Regions from separate parts of the Kocuria tytonicola genome, predicted to be linked through region 2. Evidence: riboswitches for the same ligand, from Rfam matches in the RefSeq annotation. Region 2 holds a riboswitch; each other region holds the start of a gene.

Region 1 (10,218 bases), 800 kb from region 2:
ACGGCTGTCCGAGCGGTGCGCCGGCGTGCGGGTCTCGGGGACCCAGCCGGGAACCCACGTGCCCTGCTCCTGCAGCAGGGCCCGGGCCTCGTGGAGGGTCTCGTGCGTGGGCCCGTCGAAGGCCACGCGGCCGTGCTCGTCCAGCACCACCACCCGGTCCACCACGGATTCCCACAGGGCCACGCGGTGCTCCACGACCACCAGGGTGATCCCCTCGCCCCGCACGGCCCGGGCTACGGCGCCGCACAGCTCCTGGGCGCCCTGCCCGTCCACGCTCGCGGTGGGCTCGTCCAGCAGCAGCAGGCGCGGACGCATCGCGAGCACACCGGCGAGCGCGAGGCGCTGCTTCTGCCCGCCGGACAGCGCGGTGGTGGGGTGCTCGAGCGGCAGGTCCAGCCCCACGCGCTCCAGTGCGTCCCGCACGCGCGGCCAGATCTGCTCGCGTGGCACGGCCAGGTTCTCCAGCCCGAAGGCGACGTCGTCCCCCACGCGTGAGAGCACCACCTGCGTCTCGGGGTCCTGGTGCATGAACCCGACGGCGCCCCGGGCGTCCCGGGGGTCCGCCCCGTCCACGAGCACCTCGCCCGAGCCGGACTGGCCGTCCGGGTCCTGCTCCACCCCGGCGAGCGCCTGCAGCAGGGTGGACTTGCCCGCCCCCGAGGGGCCCAGCAGCAGCACCCGCTCCCCCGGCGCCACGGTGGTGGTGACCTCCCTCAGGCTCGCGTCCTGCCGGCCGGGGTAGTGCCAGCCGAAACGGCGGAGCTCCACCGCCGCACCCGCGGGGACGGGCCCCGCCGCCGTCATCGGCGCGCGGCCCCGGACGCGAGGGCACCCAGCACCCCGGTGGCCTGCAGCGCCCGCACCACGAACCACATCAGGGCACCGGCGATCACGGCGCCGGAGATCGTGGTCAGAGCGGCATAGACCACCTTCTGGTCCGCGGCCCACTCGTAGTTGTACATGATGTCCTCGCTCACACCGAGGAACAGCCCGGAGACGGCTCCGCCGAGGGTCGCGACCAGCAGCCCGAAGCGCCGGTACCCGGTGAGGAGGAACACGAGCTCCACGCCCAGGCCCTGCACGAGGCCCGAGATCACCACGGTCCAGCCGAAGTGCGTGCCCAGGAAGCCCTCCAGCACGGCGGCCAGCAACTCGCAGAACAGTGCGGCGCCGGGCTTGCGGATGATCAGCGCGCCGAGGGTGCCCGCCACGAGCCAGCCGCCCGAGATGAGACCGGCCGAGGGCGGGTACGCCACGGCACTCGTGGACACCACGGGGTACAGCAGGTTGGACCACATCCAGAAGATCACCGCGCACACCGCCGCCAGGACGGCGGCCACCACGATGTCCACCACCCGCCACGACTGCGTGCGGGGCCCCCGGCCCGGGGACGTGCGTGCGGTGGTGCTGCGTACCTGCGTCATGAAGATCCTCCTGAAGACTCCAGGAGGGGAGGGACTGCGGACGCCCGTGCGTCCGTGCCCCTGAGATGCTCGACTCCCTAGCGCCGGTATGAACCGGATCAGGTTCGAGGGTCTGCGCTCGCGCGCACTCTCAGCGCCGCTGCGGCGCTCCCCTGTCGTTGAGCCCCCAGTCTAGACGACGCACGGCCGGGTACGCGGGGTACCCGGCCGTGCGGCGTCGTGCGGTGCGGGCCGTAGCCCGGGGGCCGCGGTCACGCGGATCAGATCTCGGTCTGCGAGGTCTTCGCGGAGTCGTTGTCCTCGGACTGCATCTTGGCCACCTGGCGGGAGATGCCCACCTTGATGACGGTGCCCACCAGGCCCGTGAGCAGGGACCAGAGGATGATGTCCCGCCAGGCCTCGTCCTCGTCCGGGTTCTTGGCGGGGGGCTCGTTGCCCGTGACCTTCTTCCAGACCACGGTCAGCGCCTTGTTGGACAGGGCCACACCGCCCAGGGAAGCGGCCGTGCCGAGCAGGTCCATCGCCTTGTTCATGGGTTTCTCCTTGGTTCTCGTGAGTGCCGCCGGCGCAGGGTGGGCGACGGCGTCGTGTTCCTACCCCAGCATACGAACCTCGGCGCGTGGCCGGGGACACCGCTGCGGGGGAGGCGGCAGGATGCCACCCTCAGCCGGACTCGTCCCCGGCGCGCGCCACGACGTCCCGCAGCTCGTCCGCCACGAGGTTCTCCTCGTGCAGGTGCTTGGAACGGTACGCGGCGCGGCCCACCATGTGCGCGGACACCGGAACGGTCAGCAGCTGGAAGATCCACGCGAGGACCAGCAGCGGGACCATCCGGGGCTCTCCGCTCTCCAGTGCCACCGCAGTGAGCAGCAGGAGCAGCCCGAAGACCTGGGGCTTGGTCCCCGCGTGCATGCGCGAGAGCAGGTCGGGGAAGCGCACCAGACCCACCGCGGCCGCCAGGGACATGAAGGATCCCACCACCAGGCACACGAGCGCCACGACGTCCACCACGGTCTGCCAGTTCACGAGCGGTCCAGTCCCACGTTGCGCGCGACCGTCACGGAGCCCAGGAAGCCCACGAGGGAGACGATCACCAGCAGCACGATGTTGTCGGTGTGGTGGTGGTAGACCATCTCCACGGCGAGCGCCGCGCCCACGATGGCGAGCAGCACGTCCGTGGCGATGACCCGGTCCAGCAGCGAGGGCCCCTTGGCCAGGCGGTAGAGGGTGCCCACGGCGGCGAGCGCCAGGATGACACCGCACACCCACACGGCCACGTCGAACACGGTCATGAGCGCTCCTCTCCTGGGCCGTTCCCGGCCTCCTGCATGTTCTCGGTGGGGGACTCCACCGCGCCCGAGGCCTCCGTGCGCCCCGGGTCCCCCTTCACGGGCAGCAGCGCGAGGTCCTCCCGGGAGCCCATGATCCGGATCCAGGCCGCCTCGGTGTCCAGGACGGAGCGGCGGAAGGCCTCCGCGTGCGCCGGTGTGGCGATGTTCAGGACGTGGAAGTAGAGGATGCCGTTCCCCCGGTCCACCTCCACCACGAGGGACCCGGGGATCAGCGCCATGGTGTGCCCCACGGCGGTCATCAGGAGGTCGTTGTTCTGGCGCAGCCGGGTCCCCAGCACGGCGTTGCGCACCCGGGGTCCCTTCCGCAGGGCCACCAGGAACACCACCAGGCTGGCCTTGGCCACCTGCCAGACGAACGTGACCACGAACAGCGCGAAGTGCACCACGTTGAACCTGCCCGAGAGCCGGACGGGTGGCAGCACCAGCAGGCGCGTGACCAGCAGGGCCAGGATCAGCCCGAAGACCAGGTTGCCGGGGCTCCAGTCCCCCCACAGTGCGCCCCAGACCACCACGAGCCACAGGATGAGGGGCAGCTCGGCGCGCAGGGAGTTGCGGGACTGCCGGCGGACGGCGGACGTGCTCACGGGGCCTCCTCGCTCACGCCGCCCTCGCCCACGGGGGCGAGCACGGCCTCGGTGTAGCGGTCGGGGTGCACGAGGTTGTCGGCGGCGCTGCCCGCGAGGTCGAAGAGCGGCCCCGCGAGGACGGTGAGGGCCACGCCCACCGCCACGAGCGCCGTCGTGGCACCCACCATGGTCTTGGGGAGCAGGACCACGGGGGCCGCGCCCGAGAACCTGCTGCCGGGCTTGCCCGCGACCACCCGCGAGGTGCGCGGCCGGTGGCCCTGCGCGGTGGTGGCGCGCAGCACGGGGTCCGGGTACTCGGCGTCGTCCACGCGGCGCAGGAACACGCGGTTCCACACGCGCACCAGTGCCATGAGCGTGAGCAGCGAGACCAGGACGGACACCCCCACCAGGAGGTAGTCCAGCCACGTGCCGCTGCTGATGCCCGCCTCGAGCAGACCCACCTTGCCCAGGAACCCGGAGAACGGGGGGATCCCCCCGAGGTTCAGCGCCGGGATCAGGTAGAGCACTCCCAGCAGGGGCGAGATCTTCAGCAGCCCCGCGAGCCGGTCCACGTTGGTGGAGCCGCCGCGCCGCTCGATCAGCCCCGCCACGAGGAACAGGCTGGTCTGGATCACGATGTGGTGCGCGATGTAGTAGACCACCGCGGCCAGCGCCTGCGGGGTGCCCACCGCGATGCCGAAGATCATGTAGCCGATGTGGCTGATGAGCGTGAACGAGAGCATGCGCTTGATGTCGATCTGGGCGAGAGCACCCAGGATGCCCACCAGCATGGTCAGCAGGGCCACCCACATGAGCAGGTCGTTGATCTGGCGTCCCGGGAACAGCAGGGTCTCGGTGCGGATGATCGAGTAGACGCCCACCTTGGTCAGCAGTCCCGCGAACACCGCGGTCACGGGAGCGGACGCCGTGGGGTAGGAGTCCGGCAGCCAGAAGGACAGCGGGAAGACCGCCGCCTTGACCCCGAAGGCGATGAGCAGCATCAGGTGCAGCTGCATCTGCGTGCCCTGCGGCAGGTCCGCGAGCTTCACGGAGAGGTCCGCCATGTTCACGGTTCCCGTGGCGCCGTAGATCATCCCGAGCGAGATCAGGAACAGGATCGAGGAGATCACCGAGACCACCACGTACGTGACGCCCGCCCGGATGCGCTGCGCCGTGCCGCCCATGGTGAGCAGCACGTAGGACGCGGTCAGCAGGATCTCGAATCCCACGTAGAGGTTGAAGAGGTCCCCCGCGAGGAACGCGTTGGACACCCCGGCCACGAGCAGCAGGAACGTGGGGTAGAAGATCGAGATGGGGCCCTCGTCGTCCCCGCCGGCCACACCCTCGCTCACCGCGTAGACGAGCACCGTGAGGGAGACGACCACCGAGACCACGAGCATCAGGGCGGAGAGCTGGTCCACCACCATCACGATTCCGTACGGCGCGGCCCAGCCCCCCAGGTGCACGGCCTGCGGCCCCTGGTTCCACACGTCCGCGAGCATGAGCGCGTTGAGCACGAGCGTGAGCACCATGGTGCCCACGGTGACGGTGCGCTGGAGCCTGTTGCGGTGGACCACCACGAAGTTCACGGCCGCGCCCACGAACGGGATCAGCACGGCGAGCGGTGCGAGCTGCGCCAGATCAGTGCTCATGGGTGCTCCTCCCGTCGTCCCGCTGCCGCTTCTCGACCCTGTGGTGACCCGGCGACTCCGTGGCCTCCTCGGCGTTGTGCCGGGACGGGGTGAACCGCGCGTCACCGTGGCTGAACTCGGAGGTGTCCTGCGGCATGGCGTCGTCGTCCTCGGCGTCGTAGGAGGACTGCTGGGCCACGCGACGGTCCTCGAGGTCGTCCTGGATCTCGTCCCGGCGGGCGAGGACCCACGAGCGCCAGATCATGCTCAGCAGGAACGCGGTGGTGGCCAGCGAGATCACGATCGACGTGAGCACGAGCGCCTGCGGCAGGGGGTCCGAGTACTCTGAGCCGCCCAGTGATTTGTCGTAGAGCGGCGCGGCGCCGGGCACTCCGCTCGTGTGCAGGATCAGCAGGTTCGCACCGTTGGTGAGCAGCATGAGCCCCAGCAGGACGCGGGTGAGGGAGCGCTCCAGCAGGAGGTAGACCCCCACGGAGAACAGCACGCCCATCACCACGAGCATGGTCAGGTTCACGGTCACTGCCGCACCTCCGAGACTTCGTCGCCGGAGACCATGGAGCCCTCCGGGACATCGGGATCGTCGGAACGCCGGGCGGTCATCGTGGCCCCGCTGCGGGTCAGGCGGATCCTGGAGCCACGGCCCGAGCGCTGCCTCTCCCGGTCCACGGCGGAGCGCTCGATCCGCTCGTCGATGCGGCCGCCCAGGGAGCGCAGGATGTCCAGCACCAGGCCCACCACGATCAGGTACACGCCCACGTCGAAGATCAGGGCCGTGACGAACTTGACGTGTCCGAACAGCGGCAGGTCCCACTCGAACGTGTGGCTCTCCATCACCGCCCCGCCGAAGAGCACGGGCGCCACGGCGTAGAGGGAGGCGATGCCCAGACCGGCCCCGAGCATCCAGCCCGCGTTGACGGGAGTGGCCCGCTCGAGCTCGTAGCGGCCGCCGGCCAGGTAGCGCAGGGTCAGGGCGAGCGAGGCCATGAGGCCGCCGGCGAATCCACCCCCGGGGTCGTTGTGCCCGGCGAGCAGCAGGTACAGGGAGACGATCATGAACGTGTGGAACAGCAGCCGGGCGACCACCTCGAACACGATGGAGCGCCGTTCCGGTGCCAGGGTGCGTCCGGCCAGCAGGAACGGATCCGCGTCCGGGCGGGACGTGAAGCGCCGGGCCACCTCGATCTCCTGGGTCCTGGCCTGCGGCGAGTGGGCCGCGGAGTCCGCGCCCCGCAGGGCCTTGAGTTGACGCGAGTCCAGCAGGTGGCGCTCGCTGCGCAACCGGTCCCCTCGGCCCTTCACGAAGATCAGGGAGGCGATGCCGGTGGCCGCCACGGTGAGCACGGAGATCTCCCCCATGGTGTCCCACGCGCGGATGTCCACGAGGATCACGTTGACCACGTTCTCCCCGTGACCCAGCTCGTATGCCATCCGGGGCATGTTCAGGGAGATCCGCTCGGCCGTGCGGGAGGACAGGGAGAACACCGCGAGGGCCATCATGAACAGCCCGAAGACCACGGCGAACACGGCCCGGAACACACGGTGGCCGGCTTTGCGCCGGTTCCACAGGGGGCCGGGCAGGGAGCGCAGGGCCAGCACGAAGGCCACCAGGGAGATGGTCTCCACGAGCATCTGGGTCAGGGCCAGGTCCGGCGCGCCGTGCAGCGCGAACATCAGCGCCAGGCCGTAGCCGGTCACGGACACCAGCAGCACGGCCAGGAACCGCTTGCCGGCCGTGAGCGCCAGCAGGGCGGCGGCGACCATCACGATCCCGGTGACCACCTGCGCCGGCGAGTCCCCGTACCGGAACCCGGCCAGCGGCGGGGTCTCGTACCAGAACAGCGCCACGAGCGGCACCACGATCGCGGTCACGAGGATCACGGACAGGTAGAACATGAGCGAACCGCGCTGGGTGCGGCCGGTGAGCCACACGGCCACGATGTCCAGCACGTTGATGATCCGGCGGTACACGTAGTCCCCGGTGGGCAGGGACGGCAGCCGCTTCTGGAGCTCGGAGACCGGGCGCCGGGCCGCGTGCAGCAGCGCGCCCGCCGCGATGATCAGGGCGGAGAGCCCGAGCGCCGGGGTGAGTCCGTGCCACAGCTCGAGGTGGACGTGGGCGTCCTCCGCGTGCGGGAACAGCTCCTGGTAGGGAGCGATGCCCGCCTCCAGCGGTGCAGGGTGCAGCCCCAGCACCACGGTGGCGGCCGCCAGGACCATGGGGGCCAGGAGGAACGCCCAGGGCGCGGGCGTGAACTCGCTGATCACGGACTGGCCGTCCGGAGCGGCGTCGAGCTCGGAGAAGCGGGCGGACTTGCGGGCGAAACCGCCCCACAGGAAGCGGGCGCTGTAGGCGAACGTGAGCACGGAACCCACCACGGCGCACACGAGTGCCGCGAGACCCGCGGGCTCGGAGACCTCCTCGAGGAAGGCCGTGATCACGGCCTCCTTGGCCACGAAACCCAGCAGCGGGGGAAGGCCCGCCATGGACGCGGCACCGATCACGGCCACCGTGAACAGCTTGGGGGCCTGGCAGCCCACCCCGGACAGCCTGCGGATGTCACGGGTGCCGGCCTGGTGGTCGATCACGCCCACGCTCAGGAACAGCGTGGCCTTGAACAGCCCGTGGGCCATGACCATGCCCATCCCCGCCATGGCGGTGTCCGGGGTGCCGAAGGCGACCACGGACGTGATGAAGCCCAGCTGGCTCACCGTGCCGTAGGCGAGGATGAGCTTGAGGTCGTACTGCCGCAGCGCCACCCAGCCGCCGAAGACCATGGTCCCCAGGCCCAGCGTGAGGGTCACGGGCAGCCAGTACGTGGTGCCGGAGAAGCCCGGGGCCAGCCGCGCCACCAGGTAGATGCCGGCCTTGACCATGGCCGCGGCGTGCAAGTAGGCGGACACGGGGGTGGGCGCGGCCATGGCTGCGGGGAGCCAGAAGTGGGTGGGGAACAGCGCGGACTTGGTCACCACGCCCGCGAGCACGAGCACCACGGCCACGTCCACGGTGGTGGAGCCCAGCATCTCGGGGGCCGCCTCCAGCACGCCCGAGATCCGGTAGGTCCCCGCCTCGTGCCCGAGCATCAGCAGCCCCACGAGCATCGCGAGCCCGCCCGCGGTGGTGATCACGAGCGCCTGCAGCGCGGCACGGCGCGCGGCGAGCTTGGTGCGGGAGTAGGAGATCAGCAGGAAGGAGAGCACCGAGGTGATCTCCCAGAAGATGAACAGCACCATGAGGTCGTCCGCGGTGACCAGCCCGAACATCGCACCGGCGAAGGCCACGAGCTGCGCCGCGAAGGGGCCGATGCCCTCGGCGTCCGCCTTGAAGTAGCGCGCGCAGTACGCGAGCACCAGGGTCCCCACACCCAGCACCAGCAGGCACATCATGCAGGCCAGCGCGTCCATGCGGAAGGACAGGGTGATGTCCAGCTGGGGGATCCACTCGAAGGTGGTGGACCAGGCGCCCTCGGGGCCGTAGACGCGGGACGTGCCGAGGCAGAGCCACACGAGGCCCGCCAGCGGCGCCAGGGCCACCACGTAGAACCCCGAGCGACCGGTGCGCCGGATGATCGAGGGTGCGAGCAGCGCGGCGATCCCGTGGAGGAGCAGCACCGGGACCATGGAATCCTGCCTTTCGGGCCGCTGGGAACGCACCCGCGCCCCGGGCAGGGCACAGTGGCGGTCACGGAGAAGTGGGGAGGGCAAGCGGAGACCCCATCGTAACAAAACGGATTGTTGACGCGTCCCCTCCCGTTCCGTCGGGGCCCGGGCCGCACGGCGGGCGCGCACACCCGCTGTGACCCGCGCCGCACCGTAGGGTGAACCCATGACCGGTGAGCACAGCCGAACGGCCCCGCAGCACCCCCCGCGCCCCGGCGCCCACCCGGAGACCGCCCCCGACGCCCCCGCCCAGGGTGGTTCGCGCGCCCGGGTGCTGATGTGGTGCCTCTGGGACACCGGCACCTCCGCCTACAACTCCGTGATGCTCACGTTCGTGTTCACGGTCTACCTCACGAGCTCGGCGTTCGGCACCCCCGAGTACACCTCCACGGTGCTCAGCGCGGCGATGGCCGTGGCGGGTTTCGTGATCGCCCTGACCGCTCCGATCGTGGGACAGCGCGGGGACACCCCCCGGTCCCGCGCGCGCTTCCTCACGGTCAACTCGTGGGTGCTCGTGCTGTGCACGGGCCTGGCGTTCCTCACGCGCCCGGAGCCCGCGTACCTCTACCTGGGCGTGGGCCTCGTGGCCGTGGGCAGCGTGGCCCAGGAGTTCGCCACGGTGGGCTACAACTCCATGCTCCCCGCCCTCGCCGGCCCCGCACGCATGGGCAAGGTCTCCGGCTGGGGCTGGGGCGCGGGCTACGTGGGCGGGATCTTCGCGCTGGCCTTCGTGCTCTTCGGCTTCGTCACGCCCGGCTTCCTCGGCATCCCCACGGACGACGCCCTGAACTACCGCGCCGTGGCCCTGTTCAGCGCCGTCTGGATCCTGGTCTTCTGCCTCCCCCTCATGGTCACCGCCCGTTCCATGCCGTTCCGCTCGTACGACGGCGCCGTCCACGGGCCCTCCCCCGCGGCCACCCCCACGCTGGGGGGACTCGCGGGCCCGCCGCTGCCCGCCCCCGAGGCGCCCGCGCACCGCGGGGGGATCCTCGGGGCCTACCGCGAGCTGTTCGCCACGATCGCCTCGCTGTGGCGGGTCTCCCGGGCCACCGTGTTCTTCCTGCTCTCCTCCGCCGTCTACCGGGACGGGCTCGCCGGCGTCTTCACGTTCGGCGGGGTGCTCGCGGCCGGCACCTTCGGCTTCTCCCTCACGGAGGTCATCGTCTTCGCGGTCGCGGCGAACCTCATCGCGGCCCTCGGCGCGTTCGTGGGCGGCGCGCTCGACGACGCCCTGGGCCCCCGGGCGGTCATCACCGGTTCCCTCGTGGGCATCATGGTGGCCGGCGTGGTGCTGCTGTTCTGGACCGGCAAGCCCGCGTTCTGGGTGTGCGGGCTGGCACTGTGCCTGTTCGTGGGACCGGCCCAGGCGGCGTCGCGCACGTACCTGGGGCGACTCATCCCGCCCGGCCGGGACGGTGAGATCTACGGGCTGTACGCCACCACGGGACGCGCCGTGAGCTTCATGGCGCCGGGACTGTTCGGGCTGTTCGTCTCGCTGCTGGGAGCCCAGATCTGGGGGATCCTGGGCATCCTCGTGGTGGTGGGCGTGGGGCTCGCGCTGCTGCTG
Region 2 (10,218 bases):
CCTCGCGGTCCTTGACCACGGTGCCGTCCGGGACGGAGAGCACGAGGTCCTGGCCCTTGAAGCCGTGGCGCATGTCGCCCTTGCCGGGCTCGCCGTTGGGCGCCTTCTGGTGGGGTGCGTGGTGGAAGCCCAGCAACGTGGTGGACTGTCCGTCCACCCGGAGGACCACGGAACCGCCGTCCCCGCCGTTGCCGCCGTCCGGACCGCCCAGCGGCTTGAACTTCTCGCGCTTGACGGAGACGCAGCCGTGGCCGCCGTTGCCGCCCGTGGCGTGCACGATGACTCGATCAACAAAACTGGCCACGTGGCTCCTCGACGTCTGGGTCCCCCGTGGGCGGGCGGACCGGGGTTCTGCTCAAAAGACTAGAGGGTGAGCGCGAGACGCGCCCACCCTCCAGTGGTCGCCGCCACGCTCAGGTGGCGGCGGGTGGACCCTGAGGTCCGAAGCAATGACTACTCGGCGGTCTGGATGTTGACCACGCGGCGGCCACGGCGGGTGCCGAACTCGACGACACCGGCGGCCAGGGCGAACAGGGTGTCGTCCTTGCCGCGGCCCATGTTCAGGCCCGGGTGGAAGTGCGTGCCGCGCTGGCGGACGATGATCTCGCCGGCGTTGACGGACTGGCCGCCGAAGCGCTTGACACCCAGGTACTGGGCGTTGGAGTCACGGCCGTTGCGAGTGGAACTCGCACCCTTCTTATGTGCCATGGTGTGTGCCTACCTTCGTTGGAAAATGTACGGGGGACCGGCGGTCAGGCGTCGATGCCGGTGATCTTGACCGTGGTCAGCTCGGCGCGGAAACCCTGACGCTTCTTGTAGCCGGTCTTGTTCTTGTACTTCATGATCGAGATCTTGGGACCGCGCAGGTCCTCCACGATCTCGGCAGTGACCTTGACGTTGGCCAGGGTCTTGGAGTCGGAGGTGACCTTGTCCCCATCGACCAGCAGCAGTGCAGGGAGCTCGAAGGTGCTGCCTGCCTCGCCGGCGACGCGGTCAAGGGTCACGAGGTCTCCTACGGAAACCTTCTCCTGGCGGCCGCCTGCGCGGACAATCGCGTACACCACTTGGGAACTCACTTCTCTCGACATCTATGGACTGCGTGTAATGGCCGGGTGGGCTCCTGGAGCACTGCGAATGTCGAGACATCACGCCGCGGTGGTTCACGACCGACCGCACGGTTGCGTGGCTATCGCATCAAAACAGGAAGTTCACCCGAGCGTGCCGCTTCCGGGCGCGTGTCATTGCTGATGACGCACACCGGTGGCTGGCACCGACAGCCCAGACTACCCGATGACCCGAAGCCGCGCCAATCATGGCCGCCCGGCGGCGTCGTCCGCGGTCTGGGCGAAGAACGCGAGCTCCAGGCGGCACGCCCGCCGGAATGCACGGCGCATGGCCTCGCGCGTGGCGGGGTCCGCGGTGGCCGCCGCACGGTCCACCGCGCGGCGTGCGACGTCCGTGGCACTCTGGAAGTCCGGGTCGCTGTAGGTGGCCAGCCAGTCCGCGAACGGGTGGCCCTCCCATCCGACGTCGTGGGCGCGCCGGGTGAGCTCCGTGCCCACGTGGGCGTAGAGCCAGTAGCACGGCAGCACGGCGGCGGCTCCCACCGCGAAGCCGTCCTGGCCCGTGCGCGCCAGCAGGAAGTCGGCGTAGGCGCTCGTGGTGGCCGAGGGCGGTTCCGGGGAGCGGCCCCCGAGGCGGGCCCGGTGCAGGGCGGACTCGCCCGTGACCACCGCGGCGGCCGCGGCCGCGAAGAACTCCCGGATCTCCTCCCCCGGCGCCGCGGCCGCGAGCAGCGCCAGTGCCCGGGAGTAGGCCTCCAGGTACTGCATGTCCTGGTCCAGGTACCACTCGAACGCCGCCCGCTCCAGGGTGCCGTCCCCCAGCGCCGTGACGAACGGCAGTGCCGCGATCTCCTCCCGGATCGGCGCGCAGTCCTCCCAGAGCTCGTCCGTGAACCGCTCCGCCGTGCCCCGCGCGTCCGCCTCCCGCGCGTCTGCGGGCTGCCCCGCGCCGGCTGCGGGGACGCCGTGCGCACGGGGACCCACCCCGGAGCGCCCGGGCGCGGCGTCGTCGTCCGCCGCGCCGGCCGCCGAGACGAAGGCGGGGTCCGCCACGAGGTCCTGCACGTGGTGCATGTGGTGCACCGGGCCGTTGCCGTGGCCCACGTGCAGGGAGTCCGCCGCGCGCAGCGCACCGCGCAGCCACGTGCGGGCCGTGCCGATGCCGCCCGCCCAGTCCCCCGTGCGGGCCACCACGGTGGCGAGCGCCGAGGACAGCGAGCAGCCGGTGCCGTGGGTGTTGCGGGTGGCCACCCGCGCTCCCCCGTACTGAGCGGCGGGCTCCTGCCGCCCGGGGACCACGAGGGCGTCCGGGGTGCTCTCCCCCGCGAGGTGCCCGCCCTTGACGAGCACCCGCGTGCCGAAGGTGTCCGCGACGGCGCGCCCCTGCGCGAGCGCCTCGTCCCACGTGCGCGCCACGGGCCGTTCGGCCAGCACCGCGAGCTCGGGCAGGTTGGGGGTGATGAGGTCCGCGTGGTGCAGGATCCTCCGCAGGGCGTGCTCGGCCTCGGGCTCCAGCAGCCGGCCGCCCGCGGTGGCCACCATGACGGGGTCGACCACGACCACGGGCGCCCGGTGCTCCGCGAGCCACCGGCCCACGGTCTCGATGACCGGCACGGAGCCGAGCATGCCCACCTTCACGGCGTCCAGCTCCACGTCCTGGGCCACGGCGTCCAGCTGGGCCTGCAGGACCTCCACCGGCGGGGTGTGCACGGCCACCACACCCTGGGTGTTCTGGGCGACCACCGCGGTGACCACGCTGAGTCCGTAGCCGCCCATCGCGGCAATGGACTTGAGGTCCGCGGCGTGCCCGGCACCGCCCGTGGGATCGGTCCCGGCGATCGAGAGGACGCGGGGGGCGGGGGCAGAAGGCGTGGTGGTCACGACATTCCCTTCGCTAGTGCGAGCTAGATCAGGTTCGACGGGTGTGTTCTCAGCCGCTCGGCGGCACCCCGTGTGCGTGGTCCCGATCATGCCACAGGAGCGCCCGGACGGGTCCGAGCGCTCCTGCGAGGTGGTGCATGGTGGTGTTCGCGGTGCGCACCCGGACGGCCCGGGCGCGCACCGCGGCCATCACTCGCCCTGGGGCGTCATGGTGATGTCCTGGGCCTTGACGCCCACACCCACCACCGTGGGCCGACCGTCCGACGCCGCCACGGGATTGGCGGACGCTGCCGCGGTGAAGCGGGCCGCGGTCCTCTCGGACGGGGTGTACTCGTGCTTCTGCACGCTCGCGGTGCCCGGTGCCGCGGCGGGGGCCACGGCACGCCGCGAACCACGACGCCGCCTGGCCGGGGTCTGCTGCTCGGCGGCCGGCTGCGAGGCGGTCGCGCTGCCGTTCCCGGCCGCGCCCCGACCGGCCCCGTTCCGGCCGGCACTGCTGGCCGCGGCATCGCCCGAGCCGGCGTCGGACCCGGAGGTGACCGCTCCGGCGGCGCCCACCACCCCGGTGGTGCGCGGCGCCGCCGCGTTGTGCCCGGAGGAGGTGCCCTCGTCTGCGCCGCCGGAGGACGATGCCGCCCCGCCCTGGGAGCGGGACCGGCCACGTCCGCGGCCGCGCTGGCGTCCGGAGCGCTCGTCCGTGCCCTCGGAGCCCCGGTTCCGGGTGCCCTCGGTGCCGGACCCCGTGTCCGTGGCGCCGCGGCCCCCGGAGGTGTGGCCGTCGGTGTCCTGCGAGGCGTCCTCGCCGGAGAACGCGGCGGTGAGGGAGTCCAGGGTCATGGCCTCCTCGGCGGTCTCCCGCTGCTCACGGGTCTTCGTGCCGCCGTGGCGCCCGGACCCGGAGTCCCGCGAGCGGTCCTTCTGCGGGCGCTGGCCCTGCGGCAGTTCGATGACCTCGCCGTGGATGGTGAGGCTGGAGGAGTCGCCCTCCCCCGCATCCTGCCCCGAACCGGTGTCGGTGTCGGAGCCGCTGCCGTCCTGCGAGCCGTTGTCCTCGCCGTTCTGCGCGCGACCGCGGCTGCGCTTGCCGCGGCGCTTCTTGCGGCGGCGGCCGCCCTCGGACTCGCCGTCACCGGCGTGCTCGCCCCCCTGACGGCCGCCGGAGTGCTGCTCCGAGCCGTCCTGGTGTGCGGAGTCCCCGCCGCCGCTGCGGGCGCCGTCCCCGGAACCGTCCTGCGCGGCGTCGTCGTCCTCGTGGGAGGAGGCTGCCGCGATGTTGGCGAACGCGGTGCGGGTGGCCTCGTCCCGGGCGTTCTGCTCGCCCGAGTCCTGGGACCGGTTGCCGGAACGGGGCTTCTCCTGCGCGGGGGTGCCCTGCTTCTGGCGCGAGCGCTTGCGGTCGTTGCGCCCGCCCCGGTGGTCCGTGGGGGCGGGGGCGTTGCGGCCCTTGAGCGGGTGGTCGTGGACCAGCACACCGCGGCCCGCGCACTCCTCGCACGGCTCGGAGAAGACCTCCAGCAGCCCGGTGCCCATGCGCTTGCGCGTCATCTGCACGAGGCCCAGGGACGTCACCTCCGCCACCTGGTGCTTGGTGCGGTCCCGACCCAGGCACTCCACGAGCCGGCGCAGCACGAGGTCCCGGTTGGACTCCAGGACCATGTCGATGAAGTCCACCACGATGATCCCGCCGATGTCCCGCAGCCGCAGCTGGCGCACGATCTCCTCGGCGGCCTCCAGGTTGTTCTTGGTGACGGTCTCCTCGAGGTTGCCGCCCGAGCCCGTGAACTTGCCCGTGTTGACGTCCACCACGGTCATGGCCTCGGTGCGGTCGATCACGAGCGAGCCGCCGGAGGGCAGGAACACCTTGCGCTCCAGGGCCTTCTGGATCTGCTCCTCCACGCGCATGTGCACGAAGAGGTCCTCGTCCTCGGTCCAGCGCTGCAGCCGGTCCAGCAGGTCCGGGGCCACGTAGGTCACGTAGGCCTCGATGTTGTCCCAGGCCTGCTCGCCCTGGACCACCATGGCGGTGAAGTCCTCGTTGAACACGTCCCGCACCGTCTTGATGGTGAGGTCCGGCTCCGCGTACAGCATCTCCGGGGCCAGCGTCCTGGTGGAGCGCGCCTTGTCCTGGATCTGCTCCCACTGCGAGCGCAGCCGGTTGATGTCGTTGGTCAGCTCGGTCTCGGACGCGCCCTCCGCGGCGGTGCGCACGATCACGCCCGCGCCCTCGGGCAGCCGGTCCTTGAGGATCTTCTTGAGCCGCTGGCGCTCCACGTCCGGGAGCTTGCGGGAGATGCCGGTCATGGACCCGCCGGGCACGTACACGAGGTAGCGCCCGGGCAGGGAGACCTGGCTCGTGAGGCGCGCGCCCTTGTGGCCCACGGGGTCCTTGGTGACCTGCACGAGCACGGTGTCCCCGGACTTCAGGGCGTTCTCGATCTTGCGGGGCTTGTTGCCGAGCTCCGCTGCGTCCCAGTCCACCTCACCGGCGTAGAGCACGGCGTTGCGCCCGCGCCCGATGTCCACGAACGCCGCCTCCATGGAGGGCAGCACGTTCTGCACCTTGCCCACGTAGACATTGCCGATCAGCGAGTCCTGCTGGGTGTGGGAGACGAAGTGCTCCGCGAGGATCCCGTCCTCCAGCACACCGATCTGGATGCGGTCCTCCTTCTGGCGGACCAGCATGGTGCGCTCCACGGACTCCCGGCGGGCCAGGAACTCGGCCTCGGTGATCACGTGGCGGCGGCGTCCGAACTGACGGGACTCACGACGGCGCTGGCGCTTGGCCTCGAGCCGCGTGGAGCCCTTGACGCCGGTCACCTCGTCGCTGCCGGTGCCCTCGGAGGCGCCACGCGGTGCGCGCACGCGGGTCACGGAGCCGTCGGAGTCGTCCACGAGCTCCATGTCCTCGTCCCCGCGACGACGCCGGCGGCGCCGCTTGCTGGACGCCGAACCGTTCTCGTCCTCGTCGTCGTCCTCCCGGTGCGACGTGCGCTCGGCCTCGCGCAGCCGGGCGGCCTGGGCCTCGGCGGCGCGGCGGATCTCCTCGGGGTCCGGGGCGTGGAACATCAGCGACGCGCCCGGTCCGAAGGCGCCGAAGCCCTCCTGCGCGGGGGGCTCCTCGGCCGGCGTCTCGGACGAGTTCTCGACGTCCTCGGTGGTGGTTGCGGCCCCGGAGTCCGAGCCCGCCGTGCCGGCGGCTCCCGGGTCGCTGATCTCGCCACCTGCGGCCTGGGCCGCTGCCGCGGTGCCGTTGGTGTCGGTCTCGTCGGTGCCGGCGCCGTCGTCGGTCCCGGGGGTGACGGGCAGGGAGGCGTCGGACTCCTCGGCCGTCGAGCTCTCGGCGTCGGACTTCTCGGCGCCGGACTCGTCGTCGGTGCTCGGTGCCGCCAGGGCCTCGTGGGCCTCCACCGCGGCGGCGATCTCGATGGCCGCGCGCGTGCCGTCGATCTCGGTGACCTCGGAGTCCTCGCCGTTGTCGGCCTCTCCAGCACTCGGCGCGGCGTCGGCAGTGGCGTCCTGGGCGGCGTCGGGGGCCGCTGCGGGCGCTTCCTCCGCAGCGGGAGGCGGCGTGGTGGCGTCGGGAGAGGAAGCGGAGGCGTCCGTCTCCAGCGGGGACTGGGCTGCGTTGTCCTGTTCAGGTTCCATGTGAGGTTGTGCTCCTGCTCGGGGCACCGCCCGCACCCGGGCCCGAGGTGTGCTCGGTCGGTCGAGCCGGTGGGGTCCACGCGGCCGCCGGAAGTCGGTGTCGTACCCGTGGGCGCGGCGTGTGTGTCGTGCGCCGTCCACGAGCCGGCGGAGGCCCGAGTCGCTGGGTCCGTGGGACCGCGAACTTGAACCGGTCCGGACGCGCTCGATCCTGTGAGAGCCGCGGGTCCGTGCCGATGGTCGTCGGTGCTCCTGCCGGGCCGGTTACCTCACGTGCGGCTGAGGACCGACCGGTTGCAGTATCTCACAGTCGTCCCCGGCCACCGCACATTCCACGTGGCGCACCCCACAGTCCACCGAGGGGCGCCGCAGGGTGGGGCGGCCCGTGCGGGGGTCGGACGCGCGTGTCGCCCGGGGTCGCGGACCCGGGACACGCACTGCCCGGTGGTCTACGATCGGGCGCGTGAGTTCCGCATCCAGCACCTCCCCCGCCCCCGTGCAGCCCACCGCCGACGGGACGCCCGCACCGGCCAGCCGTTCCGACCGCTCCTGGGCCGTCCTCGCCGCCGTTCTCTCGCTGGTGGGCTTCCTCTCCTCCGCAGCGCTCGTGGCCGAGCGGCTCGCGATCTTCCAGGACGCCAACCACCGCGCGAGCTGCGACCTCAACAGCTGGTTGTCCTGCGGCACCGTGATGCGCACCCCGCAGGCGGAGCTCTTCGGCTTCCCCAATCCCTTCATCGGGCTCGTGGGCTACGCGGTGGTGCTCACCGTGGCCGTGGGCGTCCTGGCCGGGGCGCGCTACGCCCGCTGGTTCTGGTGGCTGGTGTGGCTCGGCACCGCGGCCGGTTCCGTGTTCACCCTGTGGCTGTGGTGGCAGACCACGTTCCAGATCAACGCCCTGTGCCTGTACTGCATGGTGGTGTGGTGCGCCCAGACCCTGCTGCTGACCCACACCACGGCCCGCCTGCGCCGCGCGGGCGTCATGGGTTCCGGTGGACCGGGGGCCGGCTCCGCGGCCTGGGCGTGGCTCATCGGCATCGCCGTGCTCGTGGTCGTCTTCGGTGTCATTGCCGTGCGCTTCTCCACCGTCATCTTCTCCTGACGCCCGGTGCGGCCCGCACTCCCGGTCCGCGCACGACGACGGGGCGGCACCTTCGCGAAGGTGCCGCCCCGTCGTCGTTCTCCCACCTGTGCCGGGCCGCCGGGCGCGTGGTGCGCTCCACACGGCCCGGCCCGTGGGGCTCAGCCGAACCAGATGCCGATCTCGCGCTCGGCGGACTCCGGGGAGTCGGAGCCGTGCACGAGGTTCTTCTGGACCTTCTCGCCCCAGTCACGGCCGAGGTCCCCGCGGATGGTGCCGGGCGCGGCCGTGGTGGGCTCGGTGGCGCCGGCAAGGATGCGGAAGCCCTCGATCACGCGGTCGCCCTCGACGACCGCGGCCACCACGGGCCCGGACAGCATGAACTGCACGAGCGGCTCGAAGAACGGCTTGCCCTGGTGCTCCGCGTAGTGCTGCTCCAGGACCTCACGGCTGGCATTCACGAGCTTGAGCTGGGACAGGGTGTAGCCCTTGGCCTCGATGCGGGCCAGGATCTGACCCGTGAGACCGCGCTGGACGCCGTCCGGCTTGACGAGGACGAGGGTGCGCTGCGACATGGAATCTCCTTGACATTCGTACGGTGCCCGTCCGGCGGCGGGGCCGGGACGCGTGCGGTTTCCGGACCGAGCCTAACGAACGCGGCCGCCCGTGCGAGAACGGGCGGCGCGTCCGGCGGCGCGGGCACTCAGGTGAGCGGGCCCTCGGCTTCCCAGCGGGCCTGCTCCTGCGCACGCCGCACGTTCTCACGGTCCATCCGCCCGCCCTTGACCACGGCGTACCACCAGGCCAGGGCGCACAGCGCGCCGATCACGAACATCGCGGGCACCACGAAGCCGGTGGCGATCAGCACGAGCTGCAGCACCCATCCGGCGGCGTAGCCCCACGGCCTGCGCAGCATCCCGCACAGCAGGATGAACAGTGCCGCGAGCACCACGGAGCCGCCGAGCAGCCACAGCTTGTGGGCCGTGCTCCAGTCCCGGGCCAGGAGCCCGTAGGCGCCCAGCGCGGCGAAGAACACGATGAACGCCTCGATGCTCAGCACACTGGAGGCGAACATCGTCCTGACCGAGCGCTGCTTCTTGGGCTGGTTCGGGCGCCATTCGCGCTGGGCCTTGGTCATGCGGGCCATGCTGCTCCTTCCGGGGAGGCGGGCAGGGGGTCAGAGTCCGAGCAGCACACGGGCTTCTCCCACCACGGTGATGGACCCGGTGACGAGCACCGCGCCGTCGAACTGCTCGCGGGCCGCGGCGTCCTGGATGGCCGCGGCGCAGGCGTCGTCGAGCCGTTCGGCCACGTGCACGGCGTCCTCGTCGAAGCCCATGTCCACGGCGATGTCTGCGAGCTCGTCCGGGGCCACCGCGCGCGGGGAGTGGGAGGCGGTGCACCACAGTTCCAGGTCGAACTCGTGGTACTCGTCCGCGAGCACGCGGAACATGGCCTCCACGTCCTTCTCCCGCAGCACGCCCACCACCAGGTTGAGCTTGGTGAACGTGAACGCCTCGCCCACCGCCGCCGCCGAGGCCAGCAGCCCGTGCGGGTTGTGCGCGGCGTCCAGGATGACGGGCGGGGCCGTGCGGGCCAGTTCCAGGCGGCCCGGGGAGGACACCGCGCCGAGGCCCTGGGACACGAGCTCGGGGTTCAGGGGCTTCTCGCCACCGCCCAGCAGGGCCTCCGCGGCCGCAATCGCGACCGCGGCGTTCTGGGCCTGGTGGGCACCGAACAGGGGCAGCATGAGGTCCGGGTACTCCGCCGCGAGTCCCTGCACCGTGATGACCTGCCCGCCCACCGCGGTGGTGCGGGCGGTCACCGAGAACTCCACGCCCTCGAAGCGGAACGGGACCCCCAGCTCGCGGGCACGGTCCAGGAGCACCTGGGCGGCCTCGGGCTGCTGGGCGGAGCTCACCAGGAAGCCCTCGGGCTTGACGATCCCGGCCTTCTCCCGGGCGATCTCCGCCACGGTGTCCCCCAGGATGTCCGTGTGGTCCAGGTCCACGGGCGTGACCACGGAGACCGCGGCGTCCGCCACGGTGGTGGCGTCCCACGCCCCGCCGATGCCCACCTCCAGGACCATCACGTCCACGGGCTCGTCCGCGAAGACGGCGAACGCCAGGACCGTGAGGATCTCGAAGTACGTGAGCCGCGGCGCGCCGTCGGCCTCCAGGTGGCGGTCCACGAGGTCCAGGTACGGGGCGATCTCCCCGTAGATCCGCACGAACGTCTCGTCCGGAACGGGCTCGCCGTCAATGCTGATCCGCTCGGTCACGCGCTCCAGGTGCGGGCTGGTGTACCGGCCCACGCGCAGGTCGTGCGCGAGGAGAAGGGACTCGACCATGCGTGCCGTGGAGGTCTTGCCGTTGGTCCCGGTCACCTGCACCACGGGGGCGCTGCGGTGCGGGTCCCCCAGCGCGGAGACCGCGAGCTGCATCGCATCCAGGCGCGGCGCCATCCTGTGCTCGGGCGCCCGCGCCAGCAGGTGCTGGTAGATCTCCTCCACGGACGCGAAGTTCTCGTGCTCGGCGTTCTGGCTCA
Region 3 (10,218 bases), 450 kb from region 2:
CCAGCCGATCACCGGGGCGATCAGCGGGAAGACCGGACCGGCGGCCGCGAGCGCGGTGCCCATGGCCGTGGAGCCGCCCGAGTAGTTGGCGATGTTCGCGAGCACCAGGATCACGGCGATCAGCACGATGGCCGGGCCCAGTGCCTTGACGGCGCCCGAGAGCTCCTCGAGCAGCTGCCTGGCGTGCAGCTGCGGGGTGGTGAAGAACGTGATGAGCACGGCGATCAGGATGGCGGTGCCGGTGGCCCCGAGGATCGAGAAGTTCCAGGTGGCGTTCACCACGGTCCCGGCGGCCGTGGTCACGTGGCCGGTGAGCCCGGGCATCGGGACCTTGAACGTGGTGAACCCCAGCGCGCCCTGGGTGAAGAGATGCTGCACCGCGGGCACGGACCAGAGCAGGATCACCATGGTGAGGATGTAGAACGGGCTCCAGGCCCGGACCACCTCACCCAGCGGGTGGCTCGCCTCGGCGGTCTCCGGCGCCTCGGGGGCGCGGGACACCCGGCGCGGGGTCCACACGTGGCACAGCACGAACAGTGACACCATGGCCAGCAGACCGGCCGCGAGGTCCGCGAGCTCGGGGCCCATGAACCACAGCAGAGCGCCCTGCACCACGCAGAACACCGTGGCGGAGACCAGCGCGGGGAGCCAGGTCTCGCGGAGCCCGCGCAGGCCGTCCACCATCCAGACCAGCAGGAACGGCACCAGGAACGTGAGCGGCTGGAGCAGCACCACGAGCGCCCGGGAGAGGTCCTGGACGTCCATGTTCGTGACCTGTGCACCCACGAGCACAGGCACGCCGATGGCGCCGTACGCACCCGCGGCCACGTTCGCCACGAGGCACAGCACGGCGGCGCGCAGGGGCGGGAACCCCAGCTGCACGAGCAGTGCCGCGCAGATGGCAATGGGCACGCCGAAGCCGGCCACGCCCTCGAGGAACGCGCCGAACGCGAACCCGATCAGCAGCACCTGCACCCGCTGGTCCGCGGAGACGTTCGCAATGGAGGAGCGGATCACGTCGAAGCGCCCCGACCGCACGCTCAGCCGGTACAGCCACACCGCCATCACGATGATGTACGCAATGGGCCACAACGCCGTGAGCAGGCCCAGCAGTCCCGCCCCGGCCACCGCGGAGGCCGGCATGTGGAACACCAGCAGCGCCACGAGCACCTGCACCACCAGCGCGATCACGCCGGACTTCAGGCCCGTGAGCTTGAAGAGCATCATGCACGCGAGGAACACGACGATGGGCACGGCGGCCACGAGCGCGGTCAGGGGCAGGCTGCCCAGGGTGTCGAGGGTTTGGGTCCACATGGCGCTGTTCTTTCGGGACGTGGGGCGGGGCTGGGCTCAGGACAGGCTGTCGACGACGCCGCGCAGCGTGTTCGCGGACGCCTTCAGCCGGTCGAGCTCGTCCTCAGCGAAGGGGGTCTCGCGGATGGGCACGGCACCTGCCGCGCTGACCACGCTGGGCACGGACATGGCGATGCCGTCGATGCCGTGGAAGTCCGAGAGCACCGGGGCCACGTTCAGCACGGCGTGCTGGTCACCGGTGATGGCCTCCACGATGCGCGCGCTGGACAGGCCGATGGCGTCGTTGGTGGCACCCTTGCCCTCGATCACCTTGTAGGCCGCGCCCCGCACCTCGGAGAGGATCTGGTCCAGGTCCTCACGGGTGAACACCCGCTCGCCGTCCCGGGTCCACTCCAGGATGGGCACGGTGCCGATGGTCGCGGTGGACCACAGCGCGAACTCGGAGTCGCCGTGCTCGCCCACGATGTGCGCGTGCACGCTGGAGGTGGCCACGCCCGCCTTCTGGGCAATGAGCCAGCGCAGCCGGGAAGTGTCCAGCACGGTGCCGGAGGCGAAGATCCGCTCCGCGGGCAGCCCGGTCTCCTGCTGGGACAGCGTGGTGAGCGGGTCGCACGGGTTGGTGACCACCACGAACACGGCGTTCGGGGAGGCCTCCAGCAACGGCGGCACCAGCTGGGACATGATCTTCGCGTTGGTCCCGGCCAGGTCCAGGCGGGTCTGCCCGGGCTTCTGCTTGGCGCCCGCGGTGATGACCACCACGTCCGAGTTCTCGGTCAGCGCGATGTCCGAGCCGCCACCCACGATGTCCGTGTGCGCGGCGAACTGCGAGCCGTGGGCGAGGTCCAGGGCCTCCGCCTCGGCCTTCGCGGACGCGATGTCGTAGAGGGCGATGTGGCGCACGGACCCCCGAATCAGCGAGGCATAGGCCACGCTCGATCCCACGGCTCCGGCTCCGACGACGGTGAGTTTCGAGTCCTTGATCATGGTGTCAACGCTAGTCCTCGCGAGGCCGTACGGATACGGATGACACCCAGCGGTTCGGAGCTTCGTCCGCCGGCCACACGTTGTTTTCCTCACAGCCACGAGAGGCGCGGACCACACCCGGGTCAGTCGTCGCAGCGGGCCCGGGGCACCGGAGGGCGCCGCCCGGCCGGAAGCCGGCCGGGCGGCGTCGTGGTCCCTGGCCAGAGGTCCCGGATCAGGAGGTGGCGCCGTCCGGTTTCCGCAGCGTGGGCCTGGGGAGGTAGACCTGGCCGCCGGCCGCGAGGAACTCCTGGCTCTTGCGCTGCATGCCCGCGATCGCGGCCTGGTTCTCCGCGCTGCCGTAGGTGTCCCGGATGTCCTGGGAGATGCGCATGGAGCAGAACTTGGGCCCGCACATCGAGCAGAAGTGCGCGGTCTTGGCGGGCTCGGCGGGCAGGGTCTCGTCGTGGTACTCCTGCGCGGTGACCGGGTCCAGGCCCAGGCCGAACTGGTCCCGCCAGCGGAACTCGAAGCGCGCCTTCGAGAGGGCGTCGTCGCGCTCGGTGGCGCCCGGGTGGCCCTTGGCGATGTCCGCGGCGTGCGCGGCGATCTTGTAGGTGATCACGCCGGTCTTGACGTCGTCCCGGTTGGGCAGGCCCAGGTGCTCCTTGGGGGTGACGTAGCAGAGCATCGCGGTGCCGTAGCGGGCGATCTCGGTGGCGCCGATCGCGGAGGTGATGTGGTCGTAGCCAGGGGCGATGTCCGTGGCGAGCGGGCCCAGCGTGTAGAACGGGGCGCCGTCGCACAGCTCCTGCTGGCGTTCCACGTTCTCGCGGATCTTGTGCAGCGGGATGTGGCCGGGGCCCTCCACCATCACCTGGACGTCGTGCTCCCACGCCCGCTTCGTGAGTTCCGCGAGGGTGTCGAGCTCGGCGAACTGCGCGGCGTCGTTGGCGTCAGCGATGGAGCCGGGGCGCAGGCCGTCGCCCAGGGAGAAGGCGACGTCGTAGCGCGCGAAGATCTCGCACAGCTCGTCGAAGTGCGTGTACAGGAAGTTCTCGCGGTGGTGCGCCAGGCACCAGCCGGCCATGATCGACCCGCCGCGCGAGACGATCCCGGTCACGCGCTCGGCGGTGAGCGGCACGTAGCGCAGCAGGACGCCCGCGTGGACCGTCATGTAGTCCACGCCCTGCTCGCATTGCTCGATCACGGTGTCCCGGTAGATCTCCCACGTGAGCGCGTTGGCGTCCCCGTCCACCTTCTCCAGCGCCTGGTAGATGGGCACCGTGCCGATGGGGATGGGCGAGTTGCGCAGGATCCACTCGCGCGTGGTGTGGATGTCGTTGCCCGTGGAGAGGTCCATGAGCGTGTCCGCTCCCCATTTGGCAGCCCACTCCAGCTTGGCCACCTCCTCGCTGATGGAGCTGGTCACCGCCGAGTTGCCGATGTTCGCGTTCACCTTCACCAGGAACTTCCGCCCGATGACCATGGGCTCGGATTCCGGGTGGTTCACGTTCAGGGGGATCACGGCCCGGCCGGCGGCCACCTCCTCCCGCACGAGCTCGACGTCGCACTGTTCTCGCAGCGCCACAAAGCGCATCTCGGGGGTGACGACGCCGCGGCGCGCGTATTGTATCTGGGTCACGCACCTGCCGGGCCGGGCCCGCCGGGGTTCCGGCTTGCTTCCCCGCCATTGCTGCTGCGGGGCGCCACGACGGACGGCGCCGCGGCCATCGTCCTCCAGTTTCCGACCGCGGGCCTCGTAGACCTCGGTGTCCCCGCGGGCCTCGATCCACTCGGCACGCCAGGGCTCCAGGCCCTCCTCCGGTACGCTGCCCGGGCCCATGGTGCGGTACACGCGCAGGGGCTCGTTGGGGGTGCCGTCCGGGGAGTCCAGCTGGTGGATCTCGGTGACGGGGACCTGGATGCAGTGCTCCGTGTCCTCCAGCCAGGCGAGGCGGTGGGAGTTGTGCTGCTCGGACTGGGTTGTGGCACTCGAAGTAGTGCCTTCTCCGTCCGTCGGAGTGGTGCCCGTAGGCGCGGTGGTGCTGTGAGTGGTGGTGCTGGTTGGTGTGGGGGCATGGGAAGACATGGCCGTTCCTCACTTCCTACGCCGGTATGACCCGGTTCAGGTTCGACGGTCTCGAGCAGCACTGGCCCGATCTCAGCCCCCGTGTCTGGGGCTCCCGTGTGGACGGTCACATGTCTAGCACACATTGCTCTTCAGGCGACTCCTGAACGGTTCCTGCGCCGCGTCCCCGAAGGTCTTGCGGGCAAGCCACCCATGGTTACAATCAAAAGCATGCGCCGTGCGTGAGTAGTTTCCTGCCCTGTCAATTGGACCAGAACGGATTACTCATGCCCTCGGATATTTTGCGCCTCTCTCTTCCCACAGTCACTCGCTCAACCCACCGATCGTCCCCGGTCTCCATCCGCTCCTTGGACGCGGCTTCTCGAACCTCCCTGGCGAAGCTCTACTTCGAGGGATACCCATTAGGGGTCGCCGCCGAGGACATGGCCTCGGCCCGTGAAGAAATTGAGGCGACTTTCCGGGGAGACTACGGCGCTTTAAGACCGGATGCTTGCGCCACGGCGTGGGTCAACAATCGGCCCGTTGGCGCGGTCATGGTGGTGGAACATTCCATCTGGGACGAGTGGTTGGATGGTCCGTTCATCATCGACCTGTTCGTTCATCCACGCTATCGGGGCTTGGGCGCGGGACGGGCCCTCGTACTGCATGCCATCGAAACATGCTCGGTCGCTGGCAATGCTGCGATCAGTCTGCGCTTCGGAGACGGCACGTCGCCCGCAGCGATGGGCCTCTACGAAAGCTTAGGGTTTACCGCCTACCCATCCGCATGACCGCAGCTACCTGGCTTCAAGAGGGGTGAGGGTCTTGGTATAAGCAGGGGCCTCATTCCGTGAGCGTGGCCACCCGCCTGGTTGTTTCCGAGCGGTCCATCCCGGTGACCTTGCCGAGGTGGCGCCGTGCTGAGTCACTGGAACCATGCCTGACAACGGCCCTGCACGGATGGTGATCCGCGAACACACCCCGTCCAAGGTTGCGGGGCACGTGGATGAACTCGTGAACCTGCAACGCGTGGCCTATCGCGTGGAGGCCGCCCTGATCGGCGACGACCGCATCCCGCAGCTCAGCGAGACAGCGGCGGAATTGACGGCGGCAAAACTCACGTGGCATGTGGTGGTGGAGGGAGGCGACGTGATCGCCGCTGTGGCCACGGGACGGTACAACGTTCCCGCGGCACCTCTACGAGCGCCTGGGGCTCCACCACCTCGAAGACCGCGAGGTCCTGAAGCGACTGTCGGTCAGTGTCTACAAAGAGTGACGGCCCACGTCATCCGAGAGCGAAAGGGGCCAGCCTCAGTTCTGCCGTCGGCCGAGGCCGTCGCGCTGGGCCAGTGGCGCTTGGGACAGTCCACCCGTCCCTAGCCGCTCACGAAGCCTGTAGGCGTGGGCGTCTGACAGCATCCGTTCCTTGTATCCTTCGACGCGCTCGCGATCCACTGAATGCTCCGCCACGAAGTCTTTGAGGGCTTTTGCCATGGGGGTCAACGTTCCTTTCAGCCTGCCCAGATGCATCTCGATCAGGTCGTCCACCCGCGGAGACGCTGACGCCCATTATTCTTCCAAGCAGCGCCCCCGGCACGTCCGCACGGATCTCTGGGTGACTCCCTGATTTACGTGGGGCCGAGTGGTTTCACCATGATCAGACAGGGAGTTCCCTCACCCCACAGGGCGGTTTCCTCCATGGGGAGAAACCCACACCTCTCATAGAATTTTCTCGTGCGCGCGTATCCAGGGTCCGGATGTGAGGGGCCAAGAGTCTTGACCTCCAGGAGCTTCACCCCGCGTGCTCTGGAATCGCCTTCGACAGCGGCCAGCATTGCGGAGCCCACTCCTTGACCGTGGACGCCCCGGTCCACCACAGTGAGATGGATTTCAGCGACGTGAGGAAAGTGACGGTTCACAAGCGTCACACCGACGACCTTGTTCAAACTGTCACGGACGGTCCACGTTTCCATGATACAGGCCGCATTAATGTACTCAGCATTGGATTCGGGCCGGCCAAACCACTCCGGAACTGTGCCCAGCAGCCGGGCCACGTCCTCGGTAACCTGGCCATCCCGTTCTGCGCGCCATTCACTTCTCGCCACGTTGACCTCCTGTCGACCATGGCGAATCAGTCACGGGACAGTCCCTCGCACCGGGTCGCGACGAACACCATGAGCGGCTGATCCGCACCGCCGGTGAATGGTGCCCTATTCCAGTCCCGGTACGTGGCCGTGACATCCAGGCCCGCCATCGCGAGGTCCTCGACAATCCGTTCATGGCTTCGGAACTGCAATCGTTGGACCTCGTTCGTCCCGCAACCGTCGTCGAACTCGTAGGTACTGTGCATGACCACCACGCCGTCCTCGCCGGGCGGATCGGTCCTCAACGACTCCCGCAGGATGCCGGCGGGCGTCTCCCGCCAGGACGCTTCCTGCTGCCACTTCTCCCACGCGCGAGCCTCGGGGTTGCGGCTTTCGAAGGCGAGAAGGCCTCCGGGACGGAGACCCCTGGCAATGTCGGACAGCGCGGTGTGCCACTGCGCTCCGAGAATGTGCATCGCCACGTTGCCGCTCATCACCACCATGTCGGCGTTGTTCGAGGTGATCTGCTCAGAGGTGCCCTGAATCCACCGCACCCGGTCACCGCCCTGCCGGGTACGCGCCTGCTCGAGCATGGCGGAGGATGGATCAATCCCCGTGACTTCCCGGCCGGGACCGCAAAGCGTCACCGTGAGCAGGCCGGTGCCGCAGCCCAGGTCCGTGATCCGGGTAGCACCGCTGTGCGTAGCCATATCCCGGAAGAAGTCGTGATCGGGCCCGTCGGGGTTGTCAAAGTCGTAGACCGCCACGAGACGGGGATCGTCATAGCTCATGACTCGAGAAGTTCAGCCAGCTGAACCGCGAGGGAGGCTAAGCGTGAGTCAACGACCGACCACACAATCGCATGGTCCACTACGGCATACTCGTGCGCGATGACATTGCGCATGCCGATGATTCGGCCAAGATCAGGCACTTCCGCAGCGGTCTCCGGATCCGTCCGCCGCAGTCGCTTCAACGCTTCCCCCAGAATCTCCAGCTGGCGTTCCACGGCCGACTGCACCAGCAGGTTGGCATGGAAATCATTCCCGTCGATACCGTCCACGAAGGAGAGAATCGCCAGACAAGCTTCGCGAGCATCCCAGAGGTGTGCCTTAGAGGTGGGCAACATAGACAGTCTCCGTGTGCGCCAGTGCCGACTCCCTGAAGTACGGGTTTCGGATGGCGCGCTTGACGACCAGGTCGACGTCGCGTTCAACAATCTGGCAGAGCTCATCCCGGAGAGCGCAGAAGTCCTCGAACGGATCTGCACGATCCGGGAGGAAGACGACCAGGAAATCGACATCACTGTCGGTAGCAAAATCACCTGAAACAGCTGATCCGAACAGCTCAAGCTCTGCGACACCATGACGCTCTGCGGCACGGCTGATCGCGTCCAGGTCGAGGCTCACGGTCTGACTCATGCGCCCAGTGTCCCATGGCATGGCGGACAGCGGTACAGGACGTCGTGCGCCTTGTTGAAGGAAGCTAGACCGTTGGTAGCTCGAAAGTCACACCACGGCGAGCGGCGTAATCGCCGCAATGCGCTCCCCCGCCCGGTCTTCCGCGCAGTCCAACTCGTAGAGGCTCTGCAGGTTGAGCCAGAACTCCGCCGAGGTCCCGAAATAGCGTGCCAATCGGGGGGCCGTGTCCGCGGTGATCCCCCGCTTGCCGTGTACGATCCCATTGATCCACCGAGGAGGCACCCCGATGGAGACGGCGAGCTTGTTCGGCGTGATACCTAATCCTTCAATGAAGTCCTCCATCAGAACTTCTCCCGGGTGGATCGGCTCGATCAGGTCCGCCTCGGCGGTAGTCGACGAGTTCGACATTGTCCGCACCTTCATTGACCCGCCCCATTCCGGGCACCACCTGTCCCATGGGCTGACCTCAATCTCTACCACGCGCTCAGCCTATTCGGCTCTGGCCGATCCCTACCTCAGGGGCCAAACAGGGCGAGAGGCACCACGGCGATGCCGTCCCTTCGCCGGTAGGCAGTTGGACCCGTCGTGATGATCAGACCATCCACGAAACGTGATCCCAGCTGGTCGCGCAGCCAGCGCAGGTGCTTGCCGTCGGAGTCGCTGACAGCCGCCGCCAGTTTCACCTCCACACCGACAACGCCACCGTCGGGCCCCACGACCACGAGGTCCACCTCGTGGTCGCCGTTGCGCGTCCGCAGGTGTGCGATGTCGGCCTCCGCCGCCTGCGCGGCGACACGGACGCACAATGTCACCAACGATTCGAAGAGCATCCCCAGCATGGAACCCGCCTGGGGACGAAGTGGCTCCCCTTTGCCGCCCAGCAGTGCATCAGCGCCCAGGCCGAGGAGGCGAGCTGCAAGAGCAGGATCGGCCAGGTGGTGCTTCGGAGCCTGCCCGAGGCGAGTCATCGGACTGCCGGTCGGGGTCCAGGCCGGCACAGGGTCGAGAAGCCACAACGAGGCGAGCACCTGGCGGTAGGACTCGGCGGTCGCCCGTGCCGGCTTGTCGCTGTGACCAGGGGTCGCCGCATCAAGAATCTGGGAGTAGCTCGCCGTCGTCGAAGTGGCGGAAGCATACGCTCGCAGCCAGGCCATCATGGCCTCCGGGCGACGGACCGCCAGGCCCTGCTCTGGCACGTCGCGCTCCACAGCATTGCGCAGGTAGGAATCGAGCTGAAAGCCCCGGGCGCGGGAGCTCAAGCCGCGCATCCCCGGAAAACCCGAGGCGACGATTTCCTCCACGTATTCGGGCAGCCCCATCGTCGACTCACCCTGGATGGCGTCACGTTCCGCCAGAACAGCAGCAAGGCTCACGGTCGGTGTAACCAGACCACGCTCCGCGAGCGTCATGGGACGCATGCGCAGGCGGCCGATCCGACCGGCTCCCGAGTGCTGCACGGTCCCGTCCTGCAGACTCGCGCTACCGGTCAGAAGGAACTGCCCGCCTGTGGCATCCTCATCCACGGCACGGCGAACGACGTCCCACACCTCCGGCACCTTCTGCCACTCATCGACGAGGAGCGGGCGAGGGCGGCGGAGGATGATCTGCGGATCCGCTACGACGGGCTCGCGAACGGCTTTGGAGTCCAGCTTCACCAGCCCAGCCGCCCGTTGTTCCGCCGTCGTGGTCTTGCCTACGGCCTTGGGGCCGTCCAGCGCGAGGGCCGCCACCTCGCCGAAGAGATCATCCAGCTCGAGGTCCACGATGCGACGGGTGTACGACATGGCTCAACTATACCATTAGCAGATGTCTAACTAGGCCAAGCGCATGCTTCAAACTAAGCAGAACGCCACTGAGTTGCCGCAAACTGGCCACCTTGAAGGACATCGCGTTTCGACTGGCCAGGGTCACGACCCACGCCCCCTCCGTACTCGTAGATCGGGACTGCTCCAGGTCCCTCAGCCTTCTACGTGTCAGCCCCGTGTGCGATGCTCAACATTGGCCAGCCAGAGACGGACGGAGACTCCATGAGCACCGCACCCGATACCCCAGCCTCGATCCCTGAGCACCTGCTCGAGACAATCACCGATGGCATGGACTTCCGCGACGACCAGGGATGGATCCCCTGGGCCTGGGGAGTCCTTGCCCGCGCTGGCGACGTCCCCGCGCAAATTGATGAAGACGACCCCGATTACCCCCGTAGCCTCATGACGCTCGCGGCACTCGGCCGACTCTACGATCTTTTCCAGCAGGTCCTCTCAGGTCTGAGCGCCGATCTCGAGACGAACCCTGATCTGGTCGGCGAGGTCCGCCCCGCAATCACAACCATCGAGCTCGCTTGCTACTCCGAGGCTGAAGGTGTCTGCGA

What was found. A riboswitch is a leader RNA that binds a small molecule or an ion and turns the genes downstream of it on or off. The one in region 2 is predicted to bind thiamine pyrophosphate.
Region 1: linked by a shared signal. The riboswitch ahead of EAE32_RS03195 (ECF transporter S component) and the one ahead of EAE32_RS06845 (bifunctional hydroxymethylpyrimidine kinase/phosphomethylpyrimidine kinase) in region 2 are both predicted to bind thiamine pyrophosphate.
Region 3: linked by a shared signal. The riboswitch ahead of thiC (phosphomethylpyrimidine synthase ThiC) and the one ahead of EAE32_RS06845 (bifunctional hydroxymethylpyrimidine kinase/phosphomethylpyrimidine kinase) in region 2 are both predicted to bind thiamine pyrophosphate.

The regions. Positions count from the first base shown of each region.
Region 1 covers NZ_RDEX01000001.1:698,975-709,192, reverse strand. Annotated here, with positions in the region: gene EAE32_RS03200 (ABC transporter ATP-binding protein) at 1-804, opposite strand, end outside; gene EAE32_RS03195 (ECF transporter S component) at 801-1,424, opposite strand; TPP riboswitch at 1,482-1,588, opposite strand; gene EAE32_RS03190 (DUF4235 domain-containing protein) at 1,685-1,957, opposite strand; gene mnhG (monovalent cation/H(+) antiporter subunit G) at 2,088-2,450, opposite strand; gene EAE32_RS03180 (MrpF/PhaF family protein) at 2,447-2,716, opposite strand; gene EAE32_RS03175 (Na+/H+ antiporter subunit E) at 2,713-3,360, opposite strand; gene EAE32_RS03170 (Na+/H+ antiporter subunit D) at 3,357-4,994, opposite strand; gene EAE32_RS03165 (Na(+)/H(+) antiporter subunit C) at 4,984-5,514, opposite strand; gene EAE32_RS03160 (Na+/H+ antiporter subunit A) at 5,511-8,612, opposite strand; gene EAE32_RS03155 (MFS transporter) at 8,818-10,218, shown strand, end outside.
Region 2 covers NZ_RDEX01000001.1:1,496,766-1,506,983, reverse strand. Annotated here, with positions in the region: gene obgE (GTPase ObgE) at 1-304, opposite strand, end outside; gene rpmA (50S ribosomal protein L27) at 454-708, opposite strand; gene rplU (50S ribosomal protein L21) at 753-1,064, opposite strand; gene EAE32_RS06845 (bifunctional hydroxymethylpyrimidine kinase/phosphomethylpyrimidine kinase) at 1,311-2,945, opposite strand; TPP riboswitch at 2,933-3,026, opposite strand; gene EAE32_RS06840 (Rne/Rng family ribonuclease) at 3,135-6,590, opposite strand; gene EAE32_RS06835 (vitamin K epoxide reductase family protein) at 7,054-7,692, shown strand; gene ndk (nucleoside-diphosphate kinase) at 7,833-8,246, opposite strand; gene EAE32_RS06825 (DUF4233 domain-containing protein) at 8,375-8,818, opposite strand; gene EAE32_RS06820 (bifunctional folylpolyglutamate synthase/dihydrofolate synthase) at 8,849-10,218, opposite strand, start outside; gene ileS (isoleucine--tRNA ligase) at 10,216-10,218, opposite strand, start outside.
Region 3 covers NZ_RDEX01000001.1:1,044,290-1,054,507, reverse strand. Annotated here, with positions in the region: gene EAE32_RS04790 (L-lactate permease) at 1-1,314, opposite strand, end outside; gene EAE32_RS04785 (L-lactate dehydrogenase) at 1,351-2,298, opposite strand; gene thiC (phosphomethylpyrimidine synthase ThiC) at 2,513-4,369, opposite strand; TPP riboswitch at 4,366-4,477, opposite strand; gene EAE32_RS04775 (GNAT family N-acetyltransferase) at 4,591-5,139, shown strand; gene EAE32_RS11685 (hypothetical protein) at 5,660-5,896, opposite strand; gene EAE32_RS04770 (GNAT family N-acetyltransferase) at 5,977-6,453, opposite strand; gene EAE32_RS04765 (class I SAM-dependent methyltransferase) at 6,480-7,223, opposite strand; gene EAE32_RS04760 (HepT-like ribonuclease domain-containing protein) at 7,220-7,558, opposite strand; gene EAE32_RS04755 (nucleotidyltransferase family protein) at 7,542-7,850, opposite strand; gene EAE32_RS04750 (HigA family addiction module antitoxin) at 7,938-8,258, opposite strand; gene EAE32_RS04745 (ATP-binding protein) at 8,366-9,634, opposite strand; gene EAE32_RS04740 (hypothetical protein) at 9,878-10,218, shown strand, end outside.